DNA from 2 places in the Tsukamurella sp. USMM236 genome. Region 1 is predicted to be linked to the other one. Evidence: predicted binding sites of a transcription regulator. Region 1 holds the regulator's gene; the other holds the start of a gene.
The links. Region 1 encodes LexA, which represses DNA repair genes until DNA is damaged. Its sites were predicted from a motif close to CGAACANNTGTTCG; they were not measured.
Positions count from the first base shown of each region.

Region 2: WFK95_RS17415 (SAV_6107 family HEPN domain-containing protein) is a predicted target of LexA. The motif match lies at 4,561-4,574, and genes of this name have one in related genera.

Region 1 covers NZ_JBBCSS010000002.1:662,747-678,523, reverse strand. The annotation lists gene miaA (tRNA (adenosine(37)-N6)-dimethylallyltransferase MiaA) at 1-546, shown strand, start outside; gene dapF (diaminopimelate epimerase) at 577-1,425, shown strand; gene hflX (GTPase HflX) at 1,499-2,908, shown strand; gene WFK95_RS09160 (DUF1345 domain-containing protein) at 2,905-3,555, shown strand; gene WFK95_RS09155 (QsdR family transcriptional regulator) at 3,552-4,130, opposite strand; gene WFK95_RS09150 (acyl-CoA dehydrogenase family protein) at 4,182-5,414, shown strand; gene WFK95_RS09145 (acyl-CoA dehydrogenase family protein) at 5,415-6,569, shown strand; ZMP/ZTP riboswitch at 6,574-6,661, shown strand; gene WFK95_RS09140 (bifunctional 5,10-methylenetetrahydrofolate dehydrogenase/5,10-methenyltetrahydrofolate cyclohydrolase) at 6,677-7,498, shown strand; gene WFK95_RS09135 (LysR family transcriptional regulator) at 7,495-8,334, opposite strand; gene WFK95_RS09130 (DMT family transporter) at 8,414-9,355, shown strand; gene lexA (transcriptional repressor LexA) at 9,333-10,043, opposite strand; gene WFK95_RS09120 (hypothetical protein) at 10,298-10,933, shown strand; gene nrdR (transcriptional regulator NrdR) at 11,148-11,621, shown strand; gene hrpA (ATP-dependent RNA helicase HrpA) at 11,654-15,598, opposite strand; gene WFK95_RS09105 (aminotransferase family protein) at 15,619-15,777, shown strand, end outside.
Region 2 covers NZ_JBBCSS010000005.1:118,279-134,055, reverse strand. The annotation lists gene WFK95_RS17440 (polyprenyl synthetase family protein) at 1-652, opposite strand, end outside; gene metF (methylenetetrahydrofolate reductase [NAD(P)H]) at 677-1,609, shown strand; gene WFK95_RS17430 (LppM family (lipo)protein) at 1,606-2,301, opposite strand; gene WFK95_RS17425 (phytoene desaturase family protein) at 2,313-3,896, opposite strand; gene WFK95_RS17420 (GNAT family N-acetyltransferase) at 3,893-4,510, opposite strand; gene WFK95_RS17415 (SAV_6107 family HEPN domain-containing protein) at 4,743-5,156, shown strand; gene WFK95_RS17410 (DUF3040 domain-containing protein) at 5,263-5,673, shown strand; gene mraZ (division/cell wall cluster transcriptional repressor MraZ) at 6,489-6,920, shown strand; gene rsmH (16S rRNA (cytosine(1402)-N(4))-methyltransferase RsmH) at 7,074-8,081, shown strand; gene WFK95_RS17395 (hypothetical protein) at 8,078-8,932, shown strand; gene WFK95_RS17390 (peptidoglycan D,D-transpeptidase FtsI family protein) at 8,929-10,896, shown strand; gene WFK95_RS17385 (UDP-N-acetylmuramoyl-L-alanyl-D-glutamate--2,6-diaminopimelate ligase) at 10,921-12,459, shown strand; gene WFK95_RS17380 (UDP-N-acetylmuramoyl-tripeptide--D-alanyl-D-alanine ligase) at 12,456-13,979, shown strand; gene mraY (phospho-N-acetylmuramoyl-pentapeptide-transferase) at 13,976-15,055, shown strand; gene murD (UDP-N-acetylmuramoyl-L-alanine--D-glutamate ligase) at 15,056-15,777, shown strand, end outside.

The sequences.
Region 1 (15,777 bases):
GAGGACCGCCTCGCCGAGGTCGGGCCCCTCGCCCTGCACCGCGAGCTGGCGGCGCTCGACCCCGCCGCGGGCGCGAAGATCCTCACCACCGACGGCCGCAGGATCGTCCGCGCCCTCGAGGTCGTGACCATCACCGGCGAGCCCTTCGCCGCGTCCGCGCCCGAGATCGGCCCGGCCCGCTGGGACACCGCGATCGTCGCCCTCGACCGCGACACGGAGGAACTCGACGCCCGGATAGACCTGCGCACCCGGCGCATGTTCGACGGCGGTCTCGTCGACGAGGTCCGTGCCCTCGAGGAGCGGGGCCTGCGGGAGGGCGTCACCGCGGCCCGCGCGATCGGCTACGCCCAGGTGCTCGCCGCCCTCGACGGCGAGTACGACCTCGAGCAGGCGCGCGAACTGACCTTCATCGGCACGCGGCGGTACGTCCGCCGGCAGCGGTCGTGGTTCCGGCGCGATCCCCGCGTCGTCTGGCTGGACGCCGCGGCGCCGGACCTGCTCGACGCCGCGCTCGCCGCGCACGCCGCCCCGCCGTGGCGGCCATGACGCGCCCGTAGACTGGTTCCCATGACCGCAGTGGACTTCCTCAAGGGCCACGGCACGGAGAACGACTTCGTGATCCTGCCGGACCCGGGCGTCGACATCGAGCTCACGCCCGAGCTCGTCGCCGCCCTCTGCGACCGCCGCGCCGGCATCGGCGGTGACGGCGTGCTCCGCGCCGCCCGCGCGGGTGAGCTGCTGGACGCCGGCGTCCTCGACGCGCTGCCCGCCGGCGTGGCCCGCGAGGACTGGTTCATGGACTACCGCAACTCCGACGGCTCGATCGCCGAGATGTGCGGCAACGGCGTGCGCGTCTTCGCCCACTTCCTCGCTGCGAACGCCCTGGTGGCGGGCGATGAGTTCACGGTCGGCTCCCGGGCCGGCGCCAAGCCGGTGCGCGTGCACCACGCCGACCCCGAGACCGCCGAGGTCTCCGTCGCGATGGGCGTGCCCCGCGTCTTCGGCAGCTCGTCCGCCGGGGTCGACGGGCGCGACCTGGCCGGGATCGCCGTCGACGTGGGCAACCCGCACCTCGCCTGCATAGTGCCCGGGCTCACCGAGCAGGACCTGCTGGCCCTTGACGTCGCCAGCGCGCCCACCTTCGACCACGGCCTGTTCCCGCACGGCACGAACGTCGAGGTCGTCACCCCGCTGGCCGACGGTGCCGTGCACATGCGCGTGCACGAGCGCGGCTCGGGGGAGACCCGGTCCTGCGGGACCGGCACCGTCGCCGCCGCGGTCGCGGCCCTGCGCGCCGCGGGCCTCGAGACCGGCGCGGTCGACGTGCACGTGCCGGGCGGGGTCGTCACCGTCACCGTCGAGGCCGACGGTGCCGTGCTCCGCGGGCCCAGCCGCCTCGTCGCCTCCGGTACCGCGCGCCTCTGACGACGGCCGCCGCGTTCAGCCCTGGGAAAACCCGCGTGACCTCCCACGTCCCGTCGTGCCACACTGGAGGCATATGACAGACATGGATACCTGGGAGCCGGCCCCGACCGTCGGCGAACTCCAGTTGCAGGAGCGTTCGTCGCTCCGTCGCGTCGTCGGCCTCTCGACCGAGCTCGACGACGTCACCGAGGTCGAATACCGCCAGTTGCGTCTCGAGCAGGTCGTGCTCGTGGGCGTGTGGACTTCCGGCTCCGCGGCGCAGGCCGACGCCTCGCTCGCCGAGCTCAAGGCCCTGGCCGAGACCGCGGGCTCCGCGGTCCTCGAGGGACTGATCCAGCGTCGCGACCGGCCAGACCCCGCCACCTACATCGGCTCCGGCAAGGCGCACGAACTCCGCGAGGTCGTGCTCGCGACCGGCGCCGACACGGTGATCTGCGACGGCGAGCTCACGCCCGCGCAGCTCAACGCCCTGGAGAAGGTCGTGAAGGTCAAGGTCATCGACCGCACCGCCCTGATCCTCGACATCTTCGCCCAGCACGCGACGTCCCGCGAGGGCAAGGCGCAGGTCAGCCTCGCGCAGATGGAGTACATGCTGCCCCGCCTGCGCGGTTGGGGCGAGGCGCTGTCCCGGCAGGCCGGCGGTCGCGCGGGCAGCAACGGCGGCGTGGGCCTCCGTGGTCCGGGTGAGACGAAGATCGAGACCGACCGTCGCCGGATCCGTGAGCGGATGGCGAAGCTGCGCCGCGAGATCAAGGGCATGAAGCAGGCCCGGGACACCAAGCGCGGCTCGCGCCGCCGCTCGGGCGTACCCGCCGTGGCGATCGCCGGGTACACCAACGCCGGGAAGTCGAGCCTGCTCAACGCGCTCACCGACGCCGGCGTGCTGGTGCAGAACGCGCTGTTCGCCACCCTCGACCCGACCACCCGGCAGGGCGTGCTCACGGACGGCCGCGACGTCGTCTTCACCGACACCGTCGGCTTCGTGCGGCACCTGCCCACCCAGCTCGTCGAGGCCTTCCGGTCGACGCTCGAGGAGGTCGTCGACGCCGACCTGCTGCTGCACGTCGTCGACGGCAGCGACGTGATGCCGCAGCGCCAGATCGACGCCGTGCGGCAGGTGCTGCGCGATGTCGCGGGGGAGCGGGAGGCGTCGCTGCCGCGGGAGTTGCTCGTGGTCAACAAGATCGACGCCGCCGATCCGGTGGTGCTGGCCCAGCTGCGCGTCGCGCTGCCCGAGGCGGTCTTCGTCTCGGCGCATTCGCGCGAGGGCATCGACGAGCTGCTCGAGCGGATGACGCAGCTCATCACCGCGGGCGACGTCGAGGTCAGCACACTCCTGCCCTACGACCGCGGCGACCTCGTCGCGCGGATCCACGTCGAGGGCACCGTCGTCAGCGCCGAGCACGAGGCCGACGGTACGCGGATCGTCGCCCGGGTCCCCGGGCCCCTCGCCGGAGCCCTGGCGCAGTACCCGGCGTCGTGAGCGAGACCCGCGACCTCCCGCCCTCGGCGTCCGCGCGCGCCGCGCTCGCCCTCGCCGTCGGCGCCGTCACGACGGTGGCCGTCGGCGTCCCGCTGGGCTTCTCGCTGGGCGCGCTGCTGGGCATCGGCGCGGCGGCCGCGGTCTTCGCCGCCGTCGGGTGGTTCGTGTTGTGGCCGCTGGACGACACCGCCACCCGGGCGACGGTGCGCCGCGAGAACTTCCGGCCCCGGGTCGCCGAGCTCGTGGTGGGGGTGATCGCGATCAGCGGCCTCGCGGCGATCGTGATCCTGCTGCTCGCGGGCCGCACCGACGCGCGGAACGTGGCCGCGGCGGGCGCGCTGCTCGCCGCCTTCGCCGTGTGGGCCTCGCTGCACCTGACCTACGCCACGCAGTACGCCGCGCTCTACTACGGCGACGAGGGCGACGAGCCGGGCGGCATCGACTGGGGGACGGACGACCCGCCCTCGTATCGCGACTTCTTCTACTTCAGCTACAACCTCGGCATGACCTATCAGGTCTCCGACAACTCGGTCTCCACCCGAGAGCTCCGCAGCGTGGTGCTGCGGCACTGCCTGCTCTCGTACGCCTTCGGCACCGTCATCCTCGCGACGGCGATCAACCTCGTCGTCGGCATCGTCTCCGGCTAGGGCCGGCCCGCCCCGTCGAGGAGCAGCTCGACGAGGGCCGCGGCCTTGTCCGGCTGGGGCGGCGTACCGATGATCATGTCGGACCACAGGAACGACTCCGCGAGCCGGACGATCGCGTAGGCGAGGTCCGCCCGGGATACGCCGCGGGCGGCGTCGGAGGACGGGACGGCGATGTCGGCCAGCCAGCCCGCGACCCACTCGATCAGCCGCGCCTGCACCACGCTGCCGCCCGACTGCAGGACCCGCATCGCGAACTCCGGTTCGTCCGTGGCGAATCCGGCGAGCGGGGGATAGTCGCGCACCTCGTGCGCGAGCCGCCCGAACGAGCGGAGGAAGGCCGCGCGGTCGCGGACCGGCTCGGCGGCCTCGACCCGTGCGATCGCCTGCGCGATGCCGAGCCAGATCGCCTCGCCCACCACCTGTTCGCGGCCCTCGAACCACCGGTACAGCGTGGCCCGGCCGATCCCGCTCGCCTTCGCGAGCTGCCCCAGGTCCACCCGTCGGCCCTCGCGGAACCACTGCGCGGCGCGGTGGATCACCTCGACCTGGTTGTCAGGACGCTCCGGATGAGACATACTCCTATTTTGTCTCGCCAGTGCGAGGGTGTCAACGAGGGGAAGACCCGGATGGATGTGACGTTCACGGCGGAGGAAGAGGCCTTCCGCGACGAGGTGCGGGAGTTCCTCGACACGCACCTCACCGACGATCTGCGGGCGGCCGGCAGGCTGGCGACCAGCGTCTACTCCGATCACGAGGCGAGCCTGCAGTGGCAGGCGATCCTGCACAAGCAGGGGTGGGCCGCGCCCGGATGGCCCGTGGAGTGGGGCGGCTGCGACTGGTCGGTCGCGCAGCACTACATCTTCTCGCGCGAATCCGTGCTCGCCGGCGCTCCCTTCCTGTCGCCGATGGGGATCCGGATGGTCGCGCACGCCATCGTGAAGTTCGGGACCGAGGAGCAGAAGAAGTTCTTCCTCCCGGGCATCCTCGACGAGTCGGTCTTCTTCTGCCAGGGCTACTCCGAGCCCGAATCCGGTTCGGACCTCGCCTCGTTGGCGATGCGCGCGGAGTCCGACGGCGACGACCTCGTGCTCACCGGATCCAAGATCTGGACCACCCACGCGCGCGAGGCGAACTGGATGTTCGCGCTGGTCCGCACCTCGAAGCAGGAGCGCAAGCAGCAGGGCATCACGTTCCTGCTCCTCGACATGACGGTGCCCGGCATCGAGATCCAGCCGCTCGTCATGGCCTCCGGCGAGGAGGTGCAGAACGTGGTCTTCTTCGACAGGGTTCGGGTGCCGAAGGCCAACGTGCTGGGGAAGATCGACGAGGGCTGGACGGTCGCCAAGTACCTCCTCGAGTTCGAGCGCGGCGGCGGCGCCGCGGCTCCCTGGATGCAGGTCTCGCTCGACCGGCTCGCCGAGGAGGCGACGACGGTGCCCGGCCGCGGCGGGCGGCCGTTGTCCGAGGACGACGACTTCCGCCTCGGGCTGGCGGAGCTGCGCGCCCGCGTCGACGTCCTGGAGATCCTCGAGCACCGCTCGCTCGCCGTGCTCGCCGCGGGCGGCAACCCGGGCACCGCGTCGTCGATGCTCAAGATCCTGGGTACGGAGCTGAGCCAGGCGATCACCGAGTTCATCCACAAGAGCGCCGGCCCCCGCGGCCGGGTCTATCAGCCGCACGTCACGCGGCCCGGCGGACCGGTGGTCGAGTACCTTCCGCCCGCCGACGGCGCGCACAGCGGAGACCTGTGGCAGGCCGTCGCGCCGCTGCGCTACTTCAACGATCGTGCGGGCTCGATCTACGCGGGCTCCAACGAGATCCAACGGAACATCCTGGCGAAAGCGGCATTGGGGCTGTAGATGGACTTCACACTCACCGACGAACAGACGATGCTGCGCGACGCCGTGCGGTCCTACCTCGCGGGCCGGTACCCGCTGGTGGAGTCGCGCAGCGCGGCCCGCTCCGAAATCGGGTGGCAACCCGCCGTGTGGGAGGCCTTCGCCTCCGAGCTGGGCATCCTCGCCGCGACGCTGCCCGAGTCCGTGGGCGGATTGGGCGGCGGGCCCGAGGAGATGATGGTGATCGCCGAGGAGCTCGGCGGCGCGCTCGTCGTCGAGCCCTACGTCGGCACCGCCGTCGTGGGCGCCGCCCTGCTGCGCGGATCCGGCGGCGCGGCCGCCGACGCGCTGCTGACGGCGATCGCCGACGGAGGCGCGCGAACCGCGTTCGCGCTCACCGAGCCCGAGTCCGGGCGCGAGTCCTGGGACGTCCAGACGACGGCCGTGCGCGACGGTGACGAGTACGTGCTGTCCGGGGCGAAGATCGTGGTCGCGGACCTGCCGGTCGCGACGCACCTGATCGTCGCCGCCCGCACCGCAGGAGGCCGGCTCGACCGCGACGGGATCTCGCTCTTCCTGCTGGAGTTCGACCCGCAGGCCCCGCCCGCCGGGGTGAGCGCGCAGTACTTCCGCACGATCGACGATCACCACACGGGCGATCTCGTGCTCGCCGATCTCCGCGTGCCCGCGTCCGCGCTGCTCGGCGCCGAGGGCGGGGCCTGGGACGTCATCGAACGCGCCCTCGACGACGGTGCCGCCGCGGTGTGCTGTGAGGGAGTCGGGATCATGCGCCGCGTGGTGGCGGACACGGTGGCCTACGCCAAGCAGCGCCGCCAGTTCGGCGTGCCGATCGGCTCCTTCCAGGCGCTGCAGCACCGCATGGTGGACATGTCGCTCGAGCTCGAGCAATCCGTCGCGGCGAGCTACCTCGCGGTGCTCAACCTCGACGCGGAGCCGCAGGTGCGGCGTCGCGCCGTCTCGGCCGCGAAGATCACCATCGCGCGGGCCGCGCGGTTCGTCGGGCAGAACGCGGTCCAGCTGCACGGCGGCATGGGCATGACGGAGGAGCTGGCGATCGGGCACTGCTTCAAGCGGCTCACCGCCATCGAGACCGAGTTCGGCTCGGCCACCGACCACCTGCACCGGTACGCGGAGGCGAGCGCGCAGGGCGGGTAGCCTCGAGGGTGGCCGTGACTGGCGCTGACGGGGAGCACCCCGGGGGAGCGGCCCACCGGAGTATCCGTGAGCCGCGCGCCTGGGCGTCGAAGTCCCAGGAGGTCGCCATGTCCGTGCCCATCGTTCTCTCCGGAACCCGGCTCGCCGCAGAGCTCAACGGCCGCACCGCCGCACGCGCCGCGGCGCTGCCGTTCACCCCGACCCTGGCCACCGTGCTGGTCGGCGACGACCCGGGATCCGCCACGTACGTGGCGATGAAGCGCCGTCGGTGTTCCGACCACGGCCTGGACTCCCGCTTCGTTCACCTGCCCGCGGAGACCACGACGGCCGAGCTGATCAGTGTGCTCTCCGAGTTGGGGGCTGACGACGGCGTGCACGGCATCCTGTTGCAGCATCCACTGCCGCCGCAGGTGGACGAGTGCGCCGCGTTCGACGCGATCCCTGTGACGAAGGACGTCGACGGCACCTCGAGCGCCGCTTTCGCGGCCGCCGCGCTCGGCAGGCCGGGCCACCGCAGTTGCACGCCCGCAGGAATCGTCGCCTTGCTCGACCATCACGGAGTCGTGCTCGCGGGCGCGGACGTGACCGTGGTCGGGCGCAGCGCGATCCTCGGAAAGCCGCTGTCCGCGATGCTCGTCCAGCGCGACGCGACGGTCACGGTGTGTCACTCCCGCACCCGCGACCTCGCCGCGCACACCCGACGCGCCGACGTCCTCATCGCTGCCGCGGGCCGGCCGGGCCTGATCACCGCCGACATGGTGCGCCCCGGTGCGGTCATCGTCGACGCGGGCTTCACCCCAGGGGACGTCGCCCCGGGCGCGGCCGCGCGCGCCCGCGCCGCGTCCCCGGTGCCGGGTGGCGTCGGACCCATGACCATCGCAGTCCTCCTCAGCCAGACGGTGGACGCGGCGGAGGCGAGCGCGGTCTAGCGGGGAGTGGTCAGTGAGGCGGCGGCACCGCGGACGGCGGCCCGGACCGTCGCCGGCACGCGCGGCCCGACGGTGACCGCGAGAGCGATCGGCGGCAGGTGCGGCATCGTGTCGACGGTGACCAGGCCGTCGGTCGCGTCGATGGCGGGGAGCAGCGTGACCCCCAGGCCGCTGCGGGCCGCGGAGTACAGGCCCGCGAGGTTCGCGGCCTCGGCGGCGATCGTGTAGTCGATCCCGTTGCGCGCGAGCGCGTCCGCCGCGGGCGCGCGCAGCACGCACGGGTCGTCGAAGAGGAGGACGGGCACCGTTCCGGCGGGGCGCTCCCACTCCCGGGCGGCGTACCACTGCAGGTCGATGGGGCCGACGGCGTCCGGGTGATCGCCGGCGGCGAGGAAGACCGCCACGTCGGCGAGACCGCGGTCGACGGCGCCCGCGATCTGCGCACTGCGATCGAACCGGAACTGGGCGGCCCATCCTCCCGGGAGGGCGCCGAAGCCGCGGCTGAGCTCGGGGATGAGCCGGTCGGCGCCGTGCTCGGTCGCGGCGACCGACAGCGTGCGGGTCGTGGGGGAGGCGAGAGCGTGGACGGCGGCGTCGTGCGCGTCGAGAATCGTCTGGGCGTGCCCGAGGAGCCGGTTGCCGTGATCGGTGAACCGGATTCCGCGGCCCGCCTTCTCGACGATCGTGCCGCCCGTCGACTTCTCGAGCCTGCGCAGGTGCGCGCTGACGGTCGACTGCGTGAGGTGGAGCGTCTCGGCGGCGCGGTGGACTCCGCCGCAGCGGGCGATGGCGACCACGCTGCGCAGTGGGACGATGTCCAGGATCGGATCCGGCATGACTGAACGATAGAACCGATCGATCGTGATCGTCAATCATTGTTGGACGGCGGGGGCCTGCGCGTTCGACCATCGAGTCATGAGAATTCCGCCGATGCTCGCGCTCTCCGTCGTGGTGCTGTACGCCTTCGGGTATCCGCTGGGTGCCCTCGGGATCGCGGCGATGAGCCCGTTCCTGCTGCTCTTCCTGCGGTTCGCGGTCTCCGGGGTGTTGATGCTCGGCCTGGTGCGCGCGACCGACCGGCGCCTGCCGCGGGGCGCCGACCTGGGACACGCCGTCGTCGTCGGGCTGCTCACGCAGGCCACGCAGTTCCTGGGCTGCTACCTGGGGCTACAGGCGGGCGTGCCTGCGGGGGTCGCGGCCCTGATCATCGGTGTCAACCCGGCCGTGACGACGGTGGTGGCCCGGATAGCGCTCCGCGAGCGACTCACGGCCCGCCGCGCCCTGGCGGCTCTGCTGGGGCTCGCAGCGGTCGTCACGGCGTGCTGGTCGACGGTGCCGGCCCTGGCCCATGCCGGGGCGGGGATCGGGTTCACGCTGGTGGGACTGGCGGGCATCGCCGTGGGCGGGGTGTACCAGCAGCGGTTCTGCCGCGGCGTCGATCCGTTGGCCGGGAATGCGATCGGCATGGTGGTCGCGGCCGTGCCGGCCGGCGCTCTGACCGTACTGTTCGGCGCGACGGTGAGCGATCCCGTGCAGGGCGCCCTCGTGCTCGTGCTGATGGTGCTGCTGAGTTCGATGACGGCGACGACGCTGTACCTGCGCGTGATCGGCATCGCCGGGGCGAGCGGCGCCGCGATGCTCTTCGCCGTGATCCCGTCGGTCTCCGCGCTGTTCGCCTTCCTGATGCTGGGCGAGGCCCTTCATCCGGGTGTGCTCGCCGGGCTGGTGCTCGGCGGCGCCGCGTGCGCGCTGGCGTCCCTCGGTGGACGACGAACGCCGGCCCCCGACCGAGCGGTCGACGAGCCGGCGCGGCCGGAGGCGAGTGCGGGTGCGGTCAGATCCGACGCATCACGGTGACGACCTTCCCGAGGATCACCGCGTCGTTGCCGTGGATCGGGTCGAAGGCGGGATTGTGCGGCATCAGCCAGACGTCGCGGCCCGTGCGCCGGAAGGTCTTGACGGTGGCCTCGCCGTCGAGCATCGCGGCGACGATGTCGCCGTTCTCGGCGACGGACTGCTGACGCACCACGACCCAGTCCCCGTCGCAGATCGCGGCGTCCGTCATCGACTCGCCGACCACCTTGAGCAGGAACAGTGAGCCCTCGCCCACGAGTTCACGGGGAAGCGGGAAGATCTCCTCCACCGCCTCCTCGGCCAGGATGGGGCCGCCCGCGGCGATGCGCCCCAGCACCGGGACGAACGCGGGCTCCGGCATCCGGTCCTCGTCCTCCATGACCTTCTGGATGACCTGGGCCGTGCGCTCCTCGGCGCCCTGGACGTTCACGGCGCGGGGGCGGTTCGGATCGCGGTGCAGGAAGCCCAGGCGCTCCAGGGTGCGGAGCTGATGCGCCACGGAGGAGGTGGACGTGAGGCCCACCTCGTCGCCGATCTCCCGGATGCTCGGGGGATAGCCGCGCTCGCGGACGGAGCGCCGGATGACTTCCAGGACCTGCTTCTGGCGACGGGTGAGGTGATCCTCGGAGACGTTGCCCTGTGCGTCGCGGAAGCGCTTGTCCCGGTGTTGAACCTGTCGCTCATCTGTCATGTGTCGCTCCTCACGCCCGTTCGGTTCCGACTCCACTGTAGTCCAGCTCGAACGACCTGACAAACATCTGTTCGAGAAATTTGTCCGCGTGTCTTCCGCTCGCTCGAGGGGTGTGGTAGAAATCGAACAGAAGTTCTCTCGAACACTTGCACGCACTCCGGTGTGACTGGTGGGGCTGGATTGAAAACTTGTCAGTCCCCTCCGATAGACCAGTAGGTGAGCGAGAAGGACCCGCTACCGACGAAGGAGAGATCATGACCGCGATCATCGATCGAGACGTCATCATTGCAGCGCAGAGCGCCGCCGCCGAGGCGCAGGCGCTCGTGCGGCACGGTTCGGCGGCCGCCGACCGGCGCGGCGCGACCCGGGCCCGCGGGGTCTCGCCGCGGCTCGCCCGCAGCCGCGGGCGGGAGGTGTCGGCGCTCTCGATCACCTCGTCGAACGGCGCCGCAGAGGGTCTTGTTCGAACGGAGCTCACCGCCGTCCGCGTGACCGGTGCCCGCGGGTCCGCTCGGCGCACCGTCGAACGCCCGGGCGTGCGTACTGCGGGGCGCCGCGCACCCCTCGGCTACTCGCGCGCCGACGGCTGCGCGCGCCGCATCCCCGGCCCGTCCGTCGCGGCGTGCGTCCTGTTCGCCGCCGGCGTCTTCGCCGCGCTGCTGGTGCTGTTCGGCGGCGCGCCCCAGGCGGAGCCCGCGCCCGCCGGTGCGGCGCAGCCCGCCCTCACCTCGGTCGTGACGGTCCGTGCCGGCCAGGACCTCGCGCAGATCGCCCGTGAGATCGCGCCCGAGCGCGCTCAGGCCGCCGTCGTCGCGGAGATCTCGGAGATCAACGGCCTGCAGGGCGGCCGCGTGCACGCGGGGCAGACCCTCGTCACGCCGCGCTACTGACCATCACCCACGAGCGAAGGAGACGCAGATGACCACCCGCATGGCGATAGTGGATTCCCGGCAGGGCGGGCGCTCCGCCCACCTCGACAACGTGGTGCCGTTCCCGCGCCGAGTATTCTCGGAGTCGAGATCGCGGGGCACGTCGGTGGCAGGGGCCACCGTGCTGCAACTGCCCCGCCGGACGTCCGAGCGCAGCCGCGCGGGAGGTGGACCGATGTATTGCCCGTTCTGCAAGAACGAGGACACCCGTGTGGTCGATTCGCGTGTCTTCGACGACGGGCAGGGCATTCGCCGCCGCCGCTCCTGCAACGAGTGCGGGCGCCGCTTCACCACCGTCGAGAGCGCGGTGATGGCCGTCGTGAAGCGCAACGGCGTCACCGAGCCCTTCAGCCGCGAGAAGGTCGTCAAGGGCGTGCGCCGCGCGTGCCAGGGCCGCGACGTCGCCGAGGACGATCTGCACAAGCTCGCCCAGCAGGTCGAGGAGGCGATCCGCGCGATGGGCGTGGCCGAGGTTCCTGCGAACGAGGTGGGCCTCGCCATCCTCGGGCCGCTCCGCGACCTCGACGAGGTGGCCTACCTGCGGTTCGCCTCCGTCTACCAGGGGTTCTCGTCCATCGAGGACTTCGAGGCCGCCATCCGCGATCTCCGCACCCGGGCCGCCGCGGCGGACCCCACCGACGCGGCGTAGCCCGTTTCCGCGCCGGCCCGCGCGGTCGGCTCTCAGGTCAGAGCCGCGATCGCGGCCAGCACCTTCTTCTCCGAGACCGACCCGGCGGTACCGAGCGACTGCGCGAACAGGCTGACCCGCAGTTCCTCGATCAGCCAGTGCACCTGGTCCAGAGCTGCGTCGCGGCGATGCTCGGGCAGTGTGTCCAGCTTCGCGGTCAGGGCGCCGTAGACACGATCCAGCGTCGCCATGCCGCGGTCGTCCCGGTCGATCGACGCGGGTAGCGCGGCCCAGCGCGCGGCGGCGCCCGCGGTGTAGCGCGGCAGGTGTTGCAGATGGACGTCCGCAGTGGCCGCGACGAAGCCGCTGAACAGCAGCCCGTCGAGCTGTTCGGCGATGTCCTCCGCCGCGTCGCGCAGCGCCGGCGGCGCGGACGCGATCGCGCATCGAACCTCGGTGGCCGTCGCCACCGCGGCGGCGACGGCGGCGAAGTTCTGCTGGACCGCCTCGCCGAGCCCGGCGCGCACCGTCGCCGTGAGCGACTCGAACTCGTCCGGCGTCCACGCGAGGCCCGCGCGGACACGGAGATCCGTGATGGCGCGCCGCCGGCAGTCGGCGACGAGGTCCATCGGCGTCGCGTACGGGCTCTGCGACAGCGCCAGCCGTTCCCGCTGTCCGACGGACTGCAGCACCGACTTGTGCCCCGCCGGGAGGACGTTGGCGAGGAGCACGTCGAGCCCGGCCCCCATCAGCGCGGTCTGCTCCGGCTCCGCCGCGACCACCTTCACGCCCGCGGCGTCACCGGCGGGGTAGAGAGTGCCGAAGCCGGTCACGCGGCTGCCGCGCACCTCGGTGTCGATGGTCCGCGGCACGTCGCCGAGCGTGTCCGCGGTCCACTGCTTCGCCGGAGCGCGCTCGTACGCCCCGGCGCGGCTCGACAGGTCCTGCTGCACCGCGGCCCCGAGTTTGCGCTTGAGGGCGTCGAGGTCCTTGCCGGTCCCGAGCACGCGGCCGTCGTCGCCGATCACCGTGAACGTCACCCGCAGGTGATCGGGGATCGCGCCGGTGGCGAAGTCCCCGGCTCGGATCACGGTGCCGGACAGCTGCGTCAGCTCGCGGGCGAGGCCCTCGGTGAGCGGCTCCGCGCGCGGGGTGAGGCGCGCGAGCGCGGCCGCGGCGAAGTCGGGGGCCGGCACCACCTCGCGGCGCAGCTGCTTGGGCAGCGACTTGATCAGCGCGACCGCGAGCTCCTCGCGCATCGCGGGGACGAGCCACTCGAAGCCGTCGGCGCGGACGGTGGACAGGTCCTTGACGGGGATCCGCGCGGTGACGCCGTCGTCGGCCGCACCCGGCTCGAAGCGGTACTTCAGCGGGACCTCGATGCGGCCCTGCAGCCACGACGTCGGGTACGCCTCCGCCGTGACGTCGGCGGCACCGTCGGCGAGGAGGTCGTCGGCGGTGAGGTCCAGCAACCCGGGGTCGGTCCGCGAGGTCTTCTTCCACCAGGAGTCGAAGTGGCGCGCCGAGACGATGCCCTCGGGCACGCGTCGGTCGTAGAAGTCGTAGAGACCGTCCTCGTCCACGACGATGTCCCGGCGGCGGGCCTTGTCCTCGAGGTACTCCGCGTCGTCGAGCAGCGCCCGGTTGCGAGCGAAGAACGGGTGGCGCGTGCGCCATTCGCCCTGGACGAGCGCATGCCGCAGGAAGAGTTCCCGCGCGGCGACGGGGTCGATCCGGCCGAAGTTCACCGTGCGGTCGGCCACCAGCGGCACGCCGAAGAGTGTGACGCGCTCCTTGGCGAGCACGGCCTCCCGCTTCGTGGACCAGTGCGGCTCGGAGTAGTGGTGCTTCGCGAGTGGCCCGGCCAGCTTCTCGGCCCACTCGGGCTCGATCTTGGCGACGGTCCGCGCGAAGAGCCGCGAGGTCTCCACGAGCTCACCGGCCATGACGAACCGCGGCGGCTTCTTGGCGAGTGCGGAGCCGGGAAAGACCAGGAACTTCGCGTTCCGCGCGCCCAGGAACTCCTTGCCGTCCGGCTCGCGCAGGCCGATCTGGGACAGGAGTCCGGCCAGCATCGCCTGGTGGATCAGGTCGGGCGACGGCGCCGGCTCCCGGCCGAGCGAGTCGAGCTTCCACCCCAGGTCCCGGCAGATCTGCCGCAGTTGGCCCTGCAGGTCCTGCCACTCGCGGATCCGCACGTAATGCAGGAACTCCCGCTGGCACTCGCGGCGGAAGGCGCTGGAGGTCAGCTCCGCGCGACGGTCGCCGAGGTGCCGCCACAGGTTCAGGTACGAGAGGAAGTCCGAGGTTGGGTCGGCGAAGCGGGCGTGCTGCGCGTCTGCGGCCTGACGGTGCTCGGCGGGCCGCTCGCGCACATCCTGGATCGACAGCCCGGCGACGATCACGAGCACTTCGGGGAGCACCCCGAACTCGCGGGCGGCGACGAGCATGCGCGCCATGCGCGGGTCGACGGGCAGGTCCGCGAGCTGGCGGCCGACCGCGGAGAGTCGCTTGTGTCCCTCGTGCGCGTCCTCCAGCGCCCCCAGCTCCTCGAGCAGCGCCGTGCCGTCGCGGACGGCCCGCTCGTCGGGCGGCTGCACGAACGGGAAGGCGGAGACCTCGCCCAGCTCCAACGCGGTCATCGACAGGATCACCGAGGCCAGGTTGGTCCGCAGGATCTCGGGATCGGTGTACACGGGCCGCGCGTCGAAGTCGTCCTCCGAGTACAGCCGGATCGCGATGCCGTCGGACGTGCGGCCGCAGCGCCCGGAGCGCTGCTGCGCCGAGGCCTGCGAGACCGGCTCGATGGGGAGGCGCTGTACCTTGGTGCGCACCGAGTACCGGGAGATGCGCGCGGTGCCGGTGTCCACCACGTACTTGATGCCGGGCACCGTCAGCGAGGTCTCGGCGACGTTGGTGGACAGCACGATCCGCCGGCCCGTGTGCGGGGCGAAGACGCGGTGCTGCTCGGCGGAAGACAGGCGTGCGTAGAGCGGCAGGATCTCGGTCCCGGGCCGCACGTGCGCCTGCAGCGCCTCCGCGGCGTCACGGATCTCGCGCTCGCCGGAGAGGAAGACGAGGACGTCGCCGGGTGCCTCGCGGGAGAGCTCGTCGACGGCGTGCACGATCCCGGTGACCTGGTCGAGCGGCTCGGCGTCGTCGGTCATCTCGTCCAGCGGGCGGTACCGGATCTCCACCGGGTAGGTGCGGCCGCTGACCTCGATCACGGGGGCGGGCGTACCGTCGGGCCGCGCGAAGTGGGCGGCGAACCGCTCCGGCTCGATGGTCGCGGATGTGACGATCACCTTGAGGTCGGGCCGGCGGGGCAGGAGCTGCCGCAGGTACCCGAGGAGGAAGTCGATGTTGAGGCTGCGCTCGTGGGCCTCGTCGATGATGATCGTGTCGTAGTCGCGGAGCAGGCGGTCGCGGGTGAGCTCGCGCAGCAGGATGCCGTCGGTCATCAGCTTGACCGAGGTCTTCGCCGACACCCGGTCGGTGAACCGGACGGCGTAGCCGACGGCGTCGCCCAGCTCCGTGTTCGTCTCCTCGGCGATCCGCTCGGCGACGCTGCGGGCGGCGAGTCGCCGGGGCTGGGTGTGGCCGATCATGCCCCGGACGCCGCGGCCGAGCTCGAGGCAGATCTTCGGCAGCTGCGTCGTCTTCCCCGAGCCGGTCTCGCCCGCGAGGATGATGACCTGGTTCTCGGAGATGGCCTTGGCGATCTCCTCGCGCCGCGCGCTGACGGGGAGGTTCTCGGGGTAGACGATCGCCGGCACCGCCGCCGTGCGCTCGGCGTAGCGCGCCCGCGCGGTCTCCACCTCGCGGGCCAGCTTCGGTAGGTCGGAGGGCTTGGCGCGCTTGAGTCTTCCGCGGAGGCGGGCCTCGTCCCGGAGGGTGAGCGCCGGGTCGGCATCGGTGCCGAGCGCGGCGTACAGATCGCGCTTCGACGGTCCGCCCGCGCCGTCGTCTCGTGCGGTGCGCGTCTCCTGCTTCGTCATTTGCGACTAGTTTATCCACCATGAGCGGACAGGGACCCACGACCTCATCGGCACTCTGGCACGGCTTCGCGGACATGGGCGCCGTGCAGCGCGACGGCGCCTTCGTTTTCGCGCGCGGCGAGGGCGCGTACGTCTTCGACACCGACGGCAATCGGTACCTCGACGCGACCGCCGGCCTG
Region 2 (15,777 bases), on a different contig from region 1:
GCGGCCGCTCCACCGTGTAGCCGGCGGTCTTGAACCGGACCACGCGCTCCGCGGCCTCCTCCGACTCGTCCCGCGAGGCCTCGCTGACGATGTCGAGCAGCTGGCCGCCGAGCACCTCGGTGCGCATCGCCGCCCACGCGCGCGCGGCCCGCAGGTAGCGCTCGGGGGCCAGGCCGGCGCCGAGGAACATGTCGTCGGCCCAGGCCAGCGCCAGGTCGCCCAGGAGGATCGCCGTCGCCTCGCCGAACTTCTCCGACGAGCCCGACCAGCCCCGCTCGGCGTGCAGCTGGGCGAACTCGCGGTGCGTCGTCGGGAAGCCGCGCCGGGTCAGCGAGGCGTCGATGATGTCGTCGTGGATGAGGGCGCACGCCTGCACGAACTCCAGCGACGCGCACGCCCGGAGCGCGGCCCGGGCGACGTCACCGTCGGCCTCCCCGCCGCCCGCCAGCCACCCCGCCCAGGCGAACGCGGGCCTAATACGCTTACCGCCGCGCAAAACGAAGCGCTCCAGCCCCGCGGTGGTCTCCACGAACACCGGGCCGACGGGTTCGACCAGGTCACGGCGCTCGTCGAGGAAGGATTCGAGGGCCGGCTGCACGGCCGCCGCGATGTCCGTCAGGGAGGTCTGGGGCGGGGCGACGGGCAGCGTCATACCTGGAAACCTATTCTTAAGGGCGTGAGTGAACAAAGCCGGACCGTACTCGACCGACTCGACGCCGTGCGCGCGAGCGGCCGAATGCCGTTCTCGGTCGAGTTCATGCCGCCGCGCGACGAGGAGGGCGAGGCCCGGCTGTGGCGCGCCGTCCGTACCTTCGAGCGGATGGACCCGGCGTTCGTCTCGATGACCTACGGCGCGGGCGGCTCGACGCGCGACCGCACCGTCCGCGTGACCGGCGAGATCGCGGAGACCACCACGCTGCTGCCGGTGGCGCACCTGACCGCCGTGAACCACAGCATCTCGGAGCTGCGCGCCCTCATGGGCTCGTACGCGGACCGCGACGTGCGCAACGTGCTCGTGCTGCGCGGCGACCCGCCCGGCGATCCGATGGGCAAGTGGGTGCGGCACCCCGAGGGGCTCAAGTACGCCAGCGAGGTCGTCGAGCTGGTGCGCGAGCTGGGCGACTTCCACGTGGGCGTGGCCGCCTTCCCGGAGGGGCACCACCGCTCGCCCGACCTGGACACCGACGTGCGGTACTTCGCGAACAAGCTGCGCGCGGGCGCCGACTACTCGATCACCCAGATGTTCTTCGACGTCGACGACTACCTGCGGCTGCGCGACGCCGTGGTGGCCGCCGACCCGGAGCAGGGCGCGAAGCCGCTGATCCCCGGGATCATGCCGATCACGTCGTTGAAGTCGGTGGTCCGCATGGCCGAGCTGTCGAACGCGAAGATCCCCGACGCGATGCGCGCCGAGCTGCGCGCCGCCGCGGGCGACGGGCCCGAGGAGGACCGCGCCGCCGTGCGCGCCGTCGGCATCGACATCGCCACCCGGATGGGGGAGCGGCTCATCGCCGAGGGCGCCCCGGCGCTGCACTTCTGCACCCTGAACTTCGCGAAGGCCACCTCCGAGGTGCTCGAGAACCTCGGGATGCTGCCGGTCGGCGTCTAGCGGTTGAGCTTCTCCCGCAGCCACTGGGGCAGCTCGATGAGCGACTCGGGCTCGTCGGACTCCTGACCGGGCTTCGGGCTGCGGTCGCGGCGCACGTAGGCGGCGCCGGCGACGATCGCGGCGGCGAGGAACGAGGTCAGGGCGGTGATCCACGCCCACGTGGTGAACGAGGCGATCGACGGGTCGGCGTACTCGGCCTCGGCGGTCAGCGCCGCGGACGTGCCGGCGTTGAGCGTCCAGGTCACCAGGTCGTCGGCCTCCTGTTGGCCGTTCGTGGCGGTCACCGGGCCGGGGAACTGCAGTTGGACGACGATGACCGCGGAGTTCGGCGCGAGCGACGACAGGTCGGCCGTGCCGGAGAGGATCACCGTGCCGCCGGTGCGCTGCACCCGCATCTTGATCGATGCCGCCGACGTGTCGAACGCCTGCGAGACCACGTCGCCGACCTGATTGAACTGGCCGAAGGTGATCTCCTGGAAGATCATCTGCGTTCCGACCTTGCCGTTCGAGTCGTACGCCTTGACCTCCGCGAGGCCCTTCAGCTCGCCCGGCGCCGCGATCTGCGGGCCCTGCGGGTTCGACGCCGGCGTCTGCGCGGCGACGATCTTGCCGGACATCCGGTCGCCCTTGCCGGGGCCGGCGCACGCCGCGGGGGCGGCGACCAGCAGCAGGACCGCCAGGGCAGCGAGCATCCTTCGGAGTATCACGGTCGCCATCGTGCCAGGTGTCCCAGGTCGCGGGCGAGCAGCCGCGCCGCGATCCGCCCGCTCGATCCGTTCACGCCGCCGCCCGGATGCATCGACGCGCCCGCCAGCGCCAGGCCCGGCGCGCCCGGCACGCGGCCGCCCGCCAGCTCGGGGACCGGCCGGAACAGCAGCATGTTGTGCAGCGCCATCTCCACGTGCATGACGTTCCCGCCGAGCAGCCCGAGCTCCGACTCGAGGCTCGCCGGGGTCTGCACGAAGCGGTGCTCGATCGAGTCGGCGAAGCCGGGCGCCCAGCGCTGCGTCTCGGCGACGATCCGGTCGGCCTCCGCCTCCGCGACGGCGGCCCACTCCTGCCCGCCGCTCAAGGCGTACGGGTACCACTGCGCCCACAGCGTGGTGTTGTGCCGGCCCGCCGGGGCGATGGACGGGTCGAGACCCGAGAAGGTCATCGCCAGCACCGCCGGCCGACGGGGTGCGTCGCCGGCCAGCATGTCGCCGCGGGCGCGCGCCAGGTGCCCGCGGTCGGCGGTCAGCAGGCCCAGCCCGGACTGGTCGGCGAGCTGCACCCCGTCGAAGGCGGGCGGCGCCGTGGTTCCCAGCCGCAGCACCATCCCCACGCCGGGGCCGACCTGGATGGTGCGGCGCCAGCCGGCGATCCGTCCGGCGTCGTAGCCGCCGCGCTCCAGCAGGCCGAGGGTGGTCAGGACGTGGCAGCCCGCGAGCACGGTGCGGGCCCGGACGGTCCGCGCACCGTCGGGCCCGCCGACGGTGACCTCCCACTCCCGGCCCGCACGGCGCAGGGCGGTGACGGGGGAGCCCAGCGCGACGGTGGCCCCGTCGGACGTCAGGCGGGAGAGGAGGGCGGCGGTGAGCGCGCCGCTGCCGCCGACCGCCCGGCCCGGCGGGAGGGTGTGCAGGAGGGCGGCGAAGCCGATCATGGGCGCGGTGCCGGGCTCGCTCATCGCGGGGCCGGACTGGGCGCCGAACCAGGCGAGCGCGGCCTTGAGGCGCTCGTCGTCGAAGTACTCGTCCAGCAGCTGATCGCCCGAGGCGAGGTAGGTGCGCGACATCTGTGTGAGGCTCGCGCGCCCCTTCGTGGGCCAGAACGCGCGGCCCAGCCGCGGGGCCGTGGGGGAGGAGCCGAAGGCGGCCATGGTCGCCTTCGCCCGGGGCGTCCACTCCGCGACGAACCGACGGTACGCCGCCGCCTCCCGGGCGCCGCAGGCCGCGGCGATGGACTCGGCGGTGGCGCCGAGGTCCCGCCGGAAGACGATCGGCGGGGCCAGCGTTCCGGGCGGGGTGGGCGCGAAGGCCCACGGGTCGCAGTCCAGGTAGCGCAGCCCGTGCGCCGCGAGGTCGAGCTCCTCCGCGATGCCGGTGTGCCGGAACATCAGGTGCGCCGACGAGCCGCGGTCCACGCGGTAGCCCGGGAACCGTTCGACGGTGCTGACCGCCCCGCCCGGCACGACATCGGCCTCGAAGACGGCCACGGACCGGCCCTGCGCCGCGAGGTACGCGGCGCCGACCAGCGCGTTGTGGCCGGACCCGACGACGGCGACGTCGACTTCGCGCGCGCTCACCGTGCCGGCGGCGGGGTGAAGGGCAGGTCGTGGCCCAGGACGGCGAACGGCCGCGGGTCTCCGGAGAAGCGGAAGTCGCGGAGCACGTCGTAGAAGCCGGTGCGGCGGTAGAGCCGCCAGGCGCGGTTCTGCTCGGCGGCCACCTCGGGGGTGGAGAGCAGGACCCGCGGCTCGGGCCGGTCGGCGAGCAGGGCGCCGAGCAGGGCCGAGCCGACGCCGTGCCCCTGCGCCGCGGGGTGCACGTGCAGCTCGGTGAGCTCGAAGTAGTCGGCGGCCACCGCCTCGATCTGCTGCTGCGTCAGCCCGCGCCTACCCAGCCCCACGCGGAGCTGCCGGTTCCACCACTGATCGCCCGCGCCGCTGTAGCCGTAGGCGATGCCCACCAGGTGGTCGACGATGCGGCCGTCCTCGGTGCGGAGCGCCTGGACCGCGCCGAACGCGGCGTAGCCGGGCCGGTTCAGGTGCTCGCGCCACATGGGAAGACGGTGCGATTCCGTGCCGGCCGGGTAGTCCATCGCGGCCACGTAGATCTGCAGGGCGGCGGGCAGCCACAGCGTGGCGTCCTGCGGCGACAGGACGTGGATCCGTGGTTGCTGCGTCGGCACTGCGGTCACGGCTTCCTCTCCCTTGACGTCTCGCACACTCACGCTATATTAGAGGTGATCGAATGATTGTTCGATCACGGACCATCGGATTGGCGCACACGTTCTGGCGCCGGGGCTTCGGTCGCCGATCCCGGTCCGCCGGGCGGGACTGGCGCGGAACGAGGGAAGCGTTACGTGTCAGTCCCGTCCGGTACAACTCGCGGTAACAGGGTGAGAAGGCCCACGGAGCAGGAGGAAGGTCATGGTCGAATCGAAGGCACGGATCGGTCACGTCGGTTCCGGTCGTCGCATGGGTGAGTCGGGCGCGGCCCGCATCCTCGATCGCGCGGACCAGTTCCTCGCCCGGGCCGGCGGCTCGCCGTCCCCGGCCGATCAGTACCGCGAGATCTACCACGCCGCCCTGCGCGGCGCGGCCGCCCTGCTGGCCGAGCGGGAGACCGGTGTCCGGCGCCCCACGCGCAACGCCTGGCTTCGGCTCGCCAAGGCGGCCCCCGGCTACGCGGAGTGGGTCGCCTACTTCACGTCGGTCTCCGGGGTCGTCGCGGCGCTCGAGACCACGGCCCGCTCGGTGAGCGCCGAGGAGGTCGCGGTTCTCCACGGTCGCGTGCAGACCTTCCTGAATTCCGTCGAAGCGGATCTGTGCCGGGCTGCATGATTTCTCACAGCGAACGCTCATTCTTCGACGGATGGTGGTCGTGGGGTCGCAAGCCTCGTATCATGAAGGGAGGAGTTGGACCCTATGAGTGCTGAAGGAGGGGAACGTGCCACTCTCCGAGCACGAGCAGCGCATGCTCGACCAGATCGAGAGCGCGCTGTACGCAGAGGATCCGAAGTTCGCGTCGAACGTACGAGGCGGACGGTTCGGTGGCGCTTCGGGTAAGCGCCGCGTCATCGCCGCGATCGGCTTCGCGGTCGGATTGATGCTGCTCATCGCCGGGATGCTGCTGGGCAAGGTCGAGTACACCGTGATCGTCGGCCTCATCGGCTTCCTGCTGATGTTCGGTTCCGTGATCTACGCGCTGTGGTCCGGGCCGGCGTCCAAGGGCCCCCGCGGCACCGTCGATGAGGACGGATCCGTCCGCGCCCGATCGGGACGTGGTCGAGGCGCCCGCGCCTCCGGTCAGTCCTTCGTCGCCCGCATGGAAGAGCGTTTCCGCCGCCGCTTCCCCTGAGTTCGCAACGCTGAAAGAGCCGCCGACCTGATGGTCGGCGGCTTTTTCGTTGCGCTGTGAGCGAAATCAGCGACCGCGCCGCCGTGATCGCCTCGCGGAGTCCGCGCCGCAGCGGTCCGGCCCCGCCGGGCGCTCTGGCCGCGCCGTGTGCAGCGTGCGTGCGCCAGCCGTCGCCTCCGTAGTCGTTGCCGGCTCCTCGGCGAGGATCTGACACTCCCGCGGGCGTTTCTGTCTCGTCATGCCGCTGCAACGCAATGACGAGGCAGAAACACCCGCGGGAGCGGGAGTGATCCGATCGCGGGAGGAGCGTCGTAGCTCAGCCGCTCAGCCGCTCGGCCGACCGCGCAGCCGCTGTTCCGCCGGCAGCTCCGCCCGCCGGCCCGCTGTGAATCCACGGCTGGAGCTGCACACGAGACCGAATCCGGTCTCGTGTGCGTGTGAGCCGTGGATTCACGGATCGGCCCGCGCTCCAGCGTCCCGGCGGGCCGCACCCCACTTCTCCCCACCCCGATTCCCCACATCTCCCCACGGCCCGCCCGCGGGTGATTTCTCATGCCTCATGAGTCCCAGCAGTCGCGCAGATCGCGCGCGATCTCGCGGGTGTGATGAAGTCCGCCACGCCGGGGCGCGCCGCGTCCCCCACTTCTTGCCACGCGACTGACCTGCGCTGTTTCTGAGAATCCGCCGCGAAACGCGCTGCGATGTGGTTGAAAGTGGTGAATGGTGGGGTAATGTGGGGCGCACTGGAGAAAGACGCGCTAGTCTGAAGTCTCGATCCAGTGACAACCCCTCGGGGTAGGCGGGAGGTGGCCGTGATGTTCACGGGTACCTACACGCCGAAGCTCGATGACAAGGGACGGCTCACCCTCCCCGCGAAGTACCGCGAGGAACTGGCGGGTGGGCTGACGATCACGAAAGGACAGGATCGAAGCCTCACGGTGTACCCGAAGGCGGAGTTCGAGCGCATCGCCGAGAAGGCGGATGCCATCGAATGGACCGACCCCGCGGGACGCGCCTTCTACCGCAACTTCTTCGCCAGCTCGGACGATCAGCGTCCCGACTCCCAGGGTCGGATCTCGCTCTCGGCCGATCACCGTCGCTACGCAGGCCTGACCAAGGAATGCGTCGTCGTCGGATCGCGGAGGTTCCTGGAGATCTGGGACGCGGAGGCGTGGGAGCACTACCAGGCACAGCACGAAGACGACTACGCACAGCCGCAGTCCGAATCGCTCAAGGCGATCTTCTGACAACCGCGCACTCGCGCGGCCCGGTCGGGGTGGACCGAGGCCTGCGCCCGAACCGGCCCTGACGTACTTCCCCAACGCCAGGTACGGGTCGGGCGGGGACCCCGCTCCATCCGCCAGAAACCATCGAACGCCATCGTGTGCCCTGGAGGAGTCATGTCCGACGAGTTCTTCGGTCACGTGCCGGTCCTCGCGACCCGCGTGCGTGAGCTCCTCGCCCCGGCGCTGCAGCACGACGGTGCCGTCTACGTCGACGCGACCCTCGGCGCCGGCGGTCACTCGGAGCTCATCCTCGAATCCTTCCCGCACGCCCGCGTCGTCGGCCTCGACCGCGACACCGACGCGCACGCCATCGCCGGCGAGCGACTGGCCCGGTTCGGCGATCGCTTCATCCCCGTCCACACCCGCTACGACGGGATGGCGGACGCCCTCGACGACCTGGGGCTCTCGCGGGCCGCGGGCGGCCCCGGCGTCGACGCGATCCTGTTCGACCTCGGCGTCTCGTCCATGCAGCTCGACCGGGCCGAGCGGGGCTTCGCCTACTCCGTCGACGCGCCCCTGGACATGCGGATGAACGTCGAGGACCCGCTCACCGCGGCCGACGTCCTCAACACCTACTCCCACGGCGACCTCGCGCGGATCCTGCAGCGCTACGGCGACGAGCGGTTCGCGGGCAAGATCGCCTCCGCCGTGCTCAAGGAGCGCGAGAAGGAGCCCTTCACCACCAGCGGCCGCCTCGTCGAACTGCTCTACGCCACGATCCCCGCGCCCGCGCGCCGCACCGGCGGGCACCCCGCCAAGCGCACCTTCCAGGCGCTCCGGATCGAGGTCAACGCCGAGCTCGCGTCCCTGGAGGCCGCGGTGCCGCAGGGCCTCGACGCGCTCGCCGCGGACGGTCGCATCGTCTTCCTCAGCTACCAGTCGCTCGAGGACCGCATCGTCAAGACCGCGCTCGCCGAACGCACCCGGTCCACCAGTCCGGCGGGGCTGCCCGTCGAACTACCCGGCACCGGCGCGACTTTCGAACTGCTCACCCGCGGCGCCGAGCGCGCCACCGACGACGAGATCGCCGAGAACCAGCGGGCGGCGCCCGTGCGCATGCGCGCGGCCCGCCGCCTCGACACCCCCACCGACCGGACCCGCAGCACGAGGAGCGCGCGATGACCGCACCGAACGCGACCCAGGCACCGTCGACTCCGGACACCCGGACCCGGCGGGCGCCCGCGCGGCGCGACGACCGCGACACCTCGCGGCCCCGGTCGAGTTCGGCGCAGCGCGCGCTGGACCGGCGGCAGAAGCGCATCGAGCAGCAGCGGGCGGTCCTCGACGCGGGCGGCTCCCTGCGGGAGACGCCCGCCGAGCGCGCCCTGCGCCGGCACCGCGACGGCGCGGCCTCCGCGGGCCTGCTGGCCCGCCTGCCCCGGCCGGCCGGCGTGGTGCGCCGGGTGCCGTTCGTGCTGGCCCTGATCGCGCTCGTCTGCGCCGGACTGGGCCTGACGCTGTGGCTCTCGACCGGTAGCGCCGAGAACTCCTACGACCTCCGCAAGCGCGAGGCCGTGAACAACTCGCTGGCCGAGAAGAAGGCGGCCCTCGAGCGCGACGTGAAGTCGGGGGAGAGCGCCCCGGGCCTCGCCGAGCGCGCCACCGCGCTCGGCATGGTCCCCGCGGGGACCGTCCCGGTTCTGGTGGGCAAGGAGGGCGGCAAGGTCGTCGTGGTCGGCAAGCCCGCGCCCGCCACCGGCGCGGCCAAGCCCGCGCTCAACCCGCCCGCGCAGCGCACCGGCGACCCGAGCGGCGCCACGTCCGACGGTTCCGGCACGCCGGTCGCCGGGAATCCCGGGCCTGCCCCGGCGGGCGGGGAACAATTGGTCACCATGAACCCCGGCAGCCCGACCGTCGTGAACGCGCCGACGCCCGCACCGTCGGCGGCCACCCAGACACCCGCCCAGACTCCGGCGCAGACCCCCGCCCCGAGCCCGGCCGCGCAGGCGCCGGCCCAGGGGACGGCCCGGTGACGCGCGCCCAGCGCCCGCCGACGAAGACGCGGCCCGCCGCGCGCTCCGGGGCACCGCGCGGCGCCGCGGCCCCCAAGGCGGGCCACCAGTCCGCCCGCGCCCGCGTCAAGGGCGGTCGCGCCCCCGAGGTCTCCACCGCCTTCACCGGCCGTGTCCGCATCGGCGGCTGGGTGATCGTCGCCGTCTTCACAATCATCGCGGTGTGGCTCGGCGTCGTCCAGTTCGTGCAGGCACCGGGCCTGTCCGCGAAGGCCGAGAGCCAGCGCCAGGTCAAGGAGGTGCTGCCGGCCGTCCGCGGGTCGATCACCGACCGCGCGGGGCAGCCGATCGCCTTCACCATGGAGGCCAAGTCGCTGACCCTGCAGCCCGTCGCCGTGCGCAAGCAGATCCAGGAGAAGTACGACAAGGACGTCGAGCTGGTCAAGGAGGGCGGCGACGCCGCGAAGGGCGTCACGCCCGTCGGCGTCGACGACCGGCTGCAGCAGATCGCCAAGAAGATCGTCTCCGTCCTCGGCGACGCGGTGAACGAGCAGAAGCTGCTCGAGCAGATGCGCGGCAACGACACCTTCGTCTACCTGGCCCGCGGCGTCGACCCGGCCAAGGCCTCGGCGATCACCGACGAGTACTCCGAGGTCGGCGCCGAGCGGCAGTCGATCCGCAACTACCCCGGCGGCTCGCTGGCCGCGAACATCGTGGGCACCACCGGTTTCGAGGGGCAGGGCCTGATCGGCCTCGAGTCCTCGCTGGACTCGATCCTCGCCGGCACGGACGGCTCGCGCACCTACGACCGCGGTTCCGACGGCGCCATCATCCCCGGTAGCACCCGCGACATCCACCCCGCCGCCAACGGCGCCCGCGTCGTGCTCACGCTCGACAACGACGTGCAGTTCTTCGTCCAGCAGGCCGTCGCGCAGGCGAAGGCGAAGTCCGGCGCGAAGAGCGTGCAGGCCGTCGTGCTCGACTCCAAGACCGGCCAGGTGCTGGCGATGGGCGTCGACAACACGTTCAACCCGTCGCACGGCATGAACAATCAGCCCGACTCGGCACGCACCGGCAACCTCGCGGTGACCACGCCCTTCGAGCCGGGATCGGTGAACAAGCTGATCACCGCGGTGGCCGCGATCGACGGCGGCAAGACCAAGCCCGACGAGGTGCTCCAGGTCCCGGGGCAGATCCGGATGGCCGGCGTCACGGTCAAGGACGCGTGGGCGCACGGCACCGAGCCGTACACCACGACCGGCGTCTTCGGTAAGTCCTCGAACGTGGGCACGCTGATGCTCGCGCAGCGCGTCGGCGAGAACGCCTTCGCCGACTACGTCGACCGCTTCGGCCTCGGCCGCTCCACCGGCGTCGGCCTGCCCGGCGAGTCCGGCGGCGCCGTGCCCGCGCGCAACCAGTGGTCGGGCGGCACCTTCGCCAACCTGCCGATCGGCCAGGGCCTGTCGATGACGGTGCTGCAGATGGCCGGCATGTACCAGGCCCTCGCCAACGACGGGGTCCGGATCCCGCCGCGCATCATCAAGGAGGTCGACGGTGCCGCGAACCCCGCGTCCGGCGCCGAGCCGGTCCGCGTGATGAGCTCCGAGACCGCCCGCACCGTGCTCGACATGTTCCGCGCCGCGCTGCAGCGCGACCCGATGGGCTACCAGCAGGGCACCGGCGCGCCGGGCTCGGTCGAGGGCTACCAGATCAGCGGCAAGACCGGTACCGCGCAGCAGGTCGACCCGGTGACCAAGGCCTACTCCAACTCGCTGTACAACATCACCTTCGCGGGCGTCGCGCCCACGAACGATCCGCGCTTCGTCATCGGTCTGATGATGGACGCGCCCACCCGGAGCTCCGACGGCACCGGCGGCCAGTCCGCGGCGCCGCTGTTCCACGACATCGCCTCGTTCCTGCTGCAGAAGTACGGCGTCCCGCTCTCGCCGCCGTCGAAGCCGCTGACGCTGGTGGCCGGTAAGTAGTTAACCGGCGGGTAGGATCTACCGGTGCCCGAATCGACTCTCACCCGCCCCGCCCACCCCCGCGGAGCCACGCCGGCCGAGGTCGCGGCGCAGGTCCCGGGCGTCACCCTCGCGGGTGCCGACGCCGGGGATCTCCGGCTGACCGGGGCCACCGTCCGCGCCCAGGACGCGCGGCCCGGCGACCTGTTCTGCGCCGTCCCCGGCACCGCCACCCACGGCGCGCGGTTCGCCGCCGGCGCGATCGAGGCGGGGGCCGTCGCCGTCCTCACCGATCCCGACGGTGCCGCGCTCCTCGCGGAGGACGGCCACGACGTCCCCGTGCTCCTGCACGACGACCCGCGCCGCGTCCTCGGCCCCGTCGCGGCCGTGGTCTACGGCGCACCGTCGACGCGGATGACGCTCGTCGGCATCACCGGCACCTCCGGCAAGACCACCACCAGCTACCTCGTCGAGGCGGCGCTCGCCGCGGGCGGCAACCCGACGGGCCTGATCGGCACCGTCGGCACCCGGATCGCCGGCGTCGACGTCCCGACCACCCTCACCACGCCCGAGGGCTCCGCGCTGCAGGGGCTGTTCGCGTCGATGGTCGAGCGCGGCGTGACCGCCGCCGTGATGGAGGTCAGCTCGCACGCGCTGGCCCAGAACCGGGCGGGCGGCACCCGGTTCGCCGTCGGCGCCTTCACCAACCTCAGCCAGGACCACCTCGACTACCACCCGACGATGGAGGACTACTTCGCCGCGAAGTCGCTGCTCTTCCTCGGGCCGGGAGCCTGCGAGCGCGCCGTGATCTGCGTCGACGACGAGTGGGGCCACCGCATGGCCGAGCTGCGCCGCGCGTCCGGGCTGCCGCTGGTCACCGTCGCCACCACCGGTCCCGCCGACTGGACCGCGGGCGAGGTCGCCGCGTACTCCGACGGCACCCAGCGGTTCACCCTCAGCGGGCCGGACGGACAGACCTTCTCCGCCGTCGTCGGGCTGCCCGGCGCGTACAACGTCGCCAACGCCGCGCTGGCGCTGGTCATCGCCCACGAGGCCGGCGTCCCGCTCGCCGACGCGGCCCGCGGGATCGGCGCCGTCGCCGTGCCCGGCCGGGTGCAGCGCATCGACCGCGGGCAGGACTTCCTGGCCGTCGTGGACTACGCCCACAAGCCCGCCGCCCTCGACGCCGTGATCGCGACGCTGCGCGGCCAGACCGCCGGCCGGATCGTCGTGGTCGTGGGCGCGGGCGGCGACCGCGACCGCGGCAAGCGGCCGCTCATGGGCGAGGCGGCCGCGAGCGCCGCCGAGCTGGTCATCGTGACCGACGACAACCCCCGCACCGAGGATCCGGCCGCGATCCGCGCCGCCGTGGTGGCGGGCGCGCGCGCCGTGACCGGCGGCGGCGAGGTCCGCGAGATCGGCGACCGCCGCGCCGCCATCGTCGAGGCCGTGAACTGGGCCCGCACCGGCGACGTCGTGCTCGTCGCGGGCAAGGGCCACGAGGCCGGCCAGGAGATCAACGGCGTCAAGCACCCCTTCGACGACCGCGACGAGGTGGCCGCCGCGCTGGAGGCCCGCGCATGATCGAACTCACCCTCCGCGAGGTCGCCGCGATCGTCGGCGGCACCCTGCACGACGTGCCCGACCCCGAGGCCAAGGTCACCGGCACCGTCGAATTCGACTCCCGCGAGATCGGCCCCGGCGGGCTGTTCCTCGCCCTGCCCGGCGCCCGCGTCGACGGCCACGAGTTCGCCGCGACCGCGATCGACAGGGGCGCGGTCGCCGTGCTCGGCGCCCGCCCCGTGGGCGTCCCCGCGATCGTCGTCCCGGTCTCCGGCGAGACCGACAACCGCGTCATGGCGCTGGAGAACGACACCGACGGCGCGGGCGCCGCGGTGCTGAAGGCGCTGGGCGACCTGGCCGCGCACTGCACGAAGGCCCTCGCCGCAGACGGGCTGACCGTCGTGGGCGTCACCGGCTCGGCCGGCAAGACATCGACGAAGGACCTCATCGCCGCCGTGCTGCGGCCGCTGGGCGAGACCGTCGCGCCGCCCGGCTCCTTCAACAACGAGATCGGCCACCCGTGGACCGCATTGCGCGCGACCGCGTCGACGAAGTTCCTCGTCCTCGAGATGTCGGCCCGCGGCGAGGGCCACATCGCCGCCCTCGCGCGGGTCGCGCCGCCGCGCATCGGCGTCGAGCTCAACGTGGGCACCGCGCACCTCGGCGAGTTCGGCTCCCGCGAGGCCATCGCCCGCGCGAAGGGCGAGCTGGTCGAGGCGCTGCCCGCGGACGGGCTCGCGATCCTCAACGCCGACGACGCCGCGGTGGCCGCGATGGCCTCGCGGACCGGCGCGCGGGTGGTGTTCTACGGCACGGGCGAGGCGGAGGTCGCGGCGGCGGACGTGAAGATCGACGCCCAGGCCCGCGCGTCCTTCACCCTGCGCGCCCCGGCGGGCGCCGCGCCCGTCGCGCTCAAGGTCCACGGCGAGCACCAGGTGCACAACGCGTTGGCCGCTGCCGCGGTCGGTCTCGAGTGCGGCGCGACGGTCGCTCAGGTCGCCGAGGCGCTCTCGGGCGCCGGCGCCGCATCGCCGCGCCGGATGGACGTCTTCACCACCGACGACGGCGTCACCGTGGTCAACGACACCTACAACGCGAATCCCGACGCCATGCGGGCCGCGCTCCGCAGCCTCGTCCTCATGTCCGAGCACGACGAGGCGGGGGAGCGGCTGCCCGGCCGCGACCGTCGCCGCACCTTCGCGGTGCTCGGCGAGATGGGCGAGCTGGGCGAGGAGTCGATCGTCGAGCACGATCGGCTGGGCCGGTTCCTGGTGCGGCTCGACATCACGTCGACCATCTGCGTCGGCACCTCCCGCGCCGTGCACGCGCTGTGGCAGGGCGCCGTGATGGAGGGCTCCTGGGGCAGCGAGGCCGTGCGCGTCGACACCCGCGAGGAGGCCGTCGAGCGGCTGCGGGACGAGCTCCGGCCGGGCGACCTCGTTTTGGTCAAGGCGTCGAAGTCCGAGAAGATGTGGGAGGTCGCCGAGCACCTGGGCACGGCGAGCGCGGTCAACAACGAGAACGGGGAGTCACCGAAGTGATCCAGATCCTGTTCGCGGGCGGCATCTCGCTGGCCGTGGCGATCCTGCTCACGCCCGTCCTGATCCGGGTCTTCTCCCGGCAGGGCTTCGGTCAGGAGATCCGCGTCGAGGGGCCGCAGAGCCACCAGAAGAAGCGCGGCACCCCGTCGATGGGCGGCGTCGCGATCGTCGTGGCCCTGTGGGCCGGCTACCTCGGCGCGCACCTGCTGGGCTGGAACTCCGGCCCCGGCCCCAGTGCCTCGGGCCTGCTGGTCCTCGGCCTCGCCACGTCGCTCGCGATCGTCGGCTTCCTCGACGACTTCATCAAGGTGCGCAAGCAGCGCAACCTGGGCCTGAACAAGACCGCGAAGACCGTCGGCCAGACCGTCGCCGCCCTGATCTTCGGCGTGCTCGTGCTGCAGTTCCCCAACGCCCAGGGGGTGCGCCCGGCCAGCGAGTTCCTCAGCTACACGCGCGACATCAACACCATCTCGATGGGCGCGATCGTCTTCGTGATCTTCTGCTGGTTCGTCGTCTCCGCCTGGTCGAATGCGGTGAACTTCACCGACGGTCTCGACGGCCTCGCCGCCGGTTCCATGGCGATGGTGCTCGGCAGTTACGTGCTCATCAGCTTCTGGCAGTTCCGCTACGCCTGCGAGACCAAGCAGGTCGCCGGCTGCTACGACGTGCGCGATCCGCTCGACCTGGCGCTCATCGCGGTCGCCGCGGGCGGCGCCTGCCTCGGCTTCCTCTGGTGGAACGCCGCGCCCGCGAAGATCTTCATGGGCGACACGGGCTCGCTGATGCTGGGCGGCCTGCTGGCCGGCCTGTCGATCACCACCCGCACCGAGCTGCTCGCCGTCGTGCTGGGCGCGCTGTTCGTGGCCGAGATGGTCTCGGTGGTCATCCAGATCGCGGTCTTCCGCTCGACGGGCCGCCGCGTCTTCCGGATGGCGCCGTTCCATCACCACTTCGAACTCTCCGGGTGGGCCGAAACCACGGTGATCATCCGGTTCTGGCTGCTCACGGCCATTTCGTGCGGCCTCGGCCTCGTGCTGTTCTACGCCGAGTTCCTCGGCTCCGGCGCGGTCGGCTAGATGGCGACGATCCCCGGCCCCGGCGCGCACGTCCTCGTCGCGGGCGGGGGCGTCACCGGCCCGGCCGTCGCCCGGGCCCTGCTCCGGCTCGGGTCCACGGTCACCGTCGCCGACGGTAAGCCCGCCGCGCGGGAGAAGATCGCGAGCGAGGTGCCGGGCATCGTCGTCGCCGATCTCGACGGGCACGACCCGTCCGGCTACGACCTCGTCGTGGTCGCGCCCGGGTTCCGCCCCACCGCCCCCGTCGTGGTGGCCGCCGAGGCCGCCGGCGTCGAGGTGATCGGCGACGTGGAGCTGGCCTGGCGGATCGACCGCGCCGGCGCCTTCGGCGCGCCCCGCGACTGGCTCGTGGTGACCGGCACCAACGGCAAGACCACCACCACGCAGATGCTCGAGGCGATCCTGTTGCACGCCGGCGTGCGCGCCGTCGCCTGCGGCAACATCGGCCGACCCGTCATCGACGCGATCGGCGACGACGCCGATCCGCGCGTGCTCGCCGTCGAGCTCTCGTCCTTCCAGTTGCACTGGGCCCCGTCGGTGCGGCCGCGCGCGGGCGTCGTGCTCAACGTCGCGGAGGACCACCTCGACTGGCACGGCTCGATGGCCGCGTACACCGCCGACAAGGCGCGCGCCCTCGCCGGCGAGCTCGCCGTCATCGGCCTCGACGACCCCGTGGCGTCGGGCCTGCGCGGGGCGGTCACCGTCGGCTTCACCGCGGGAGA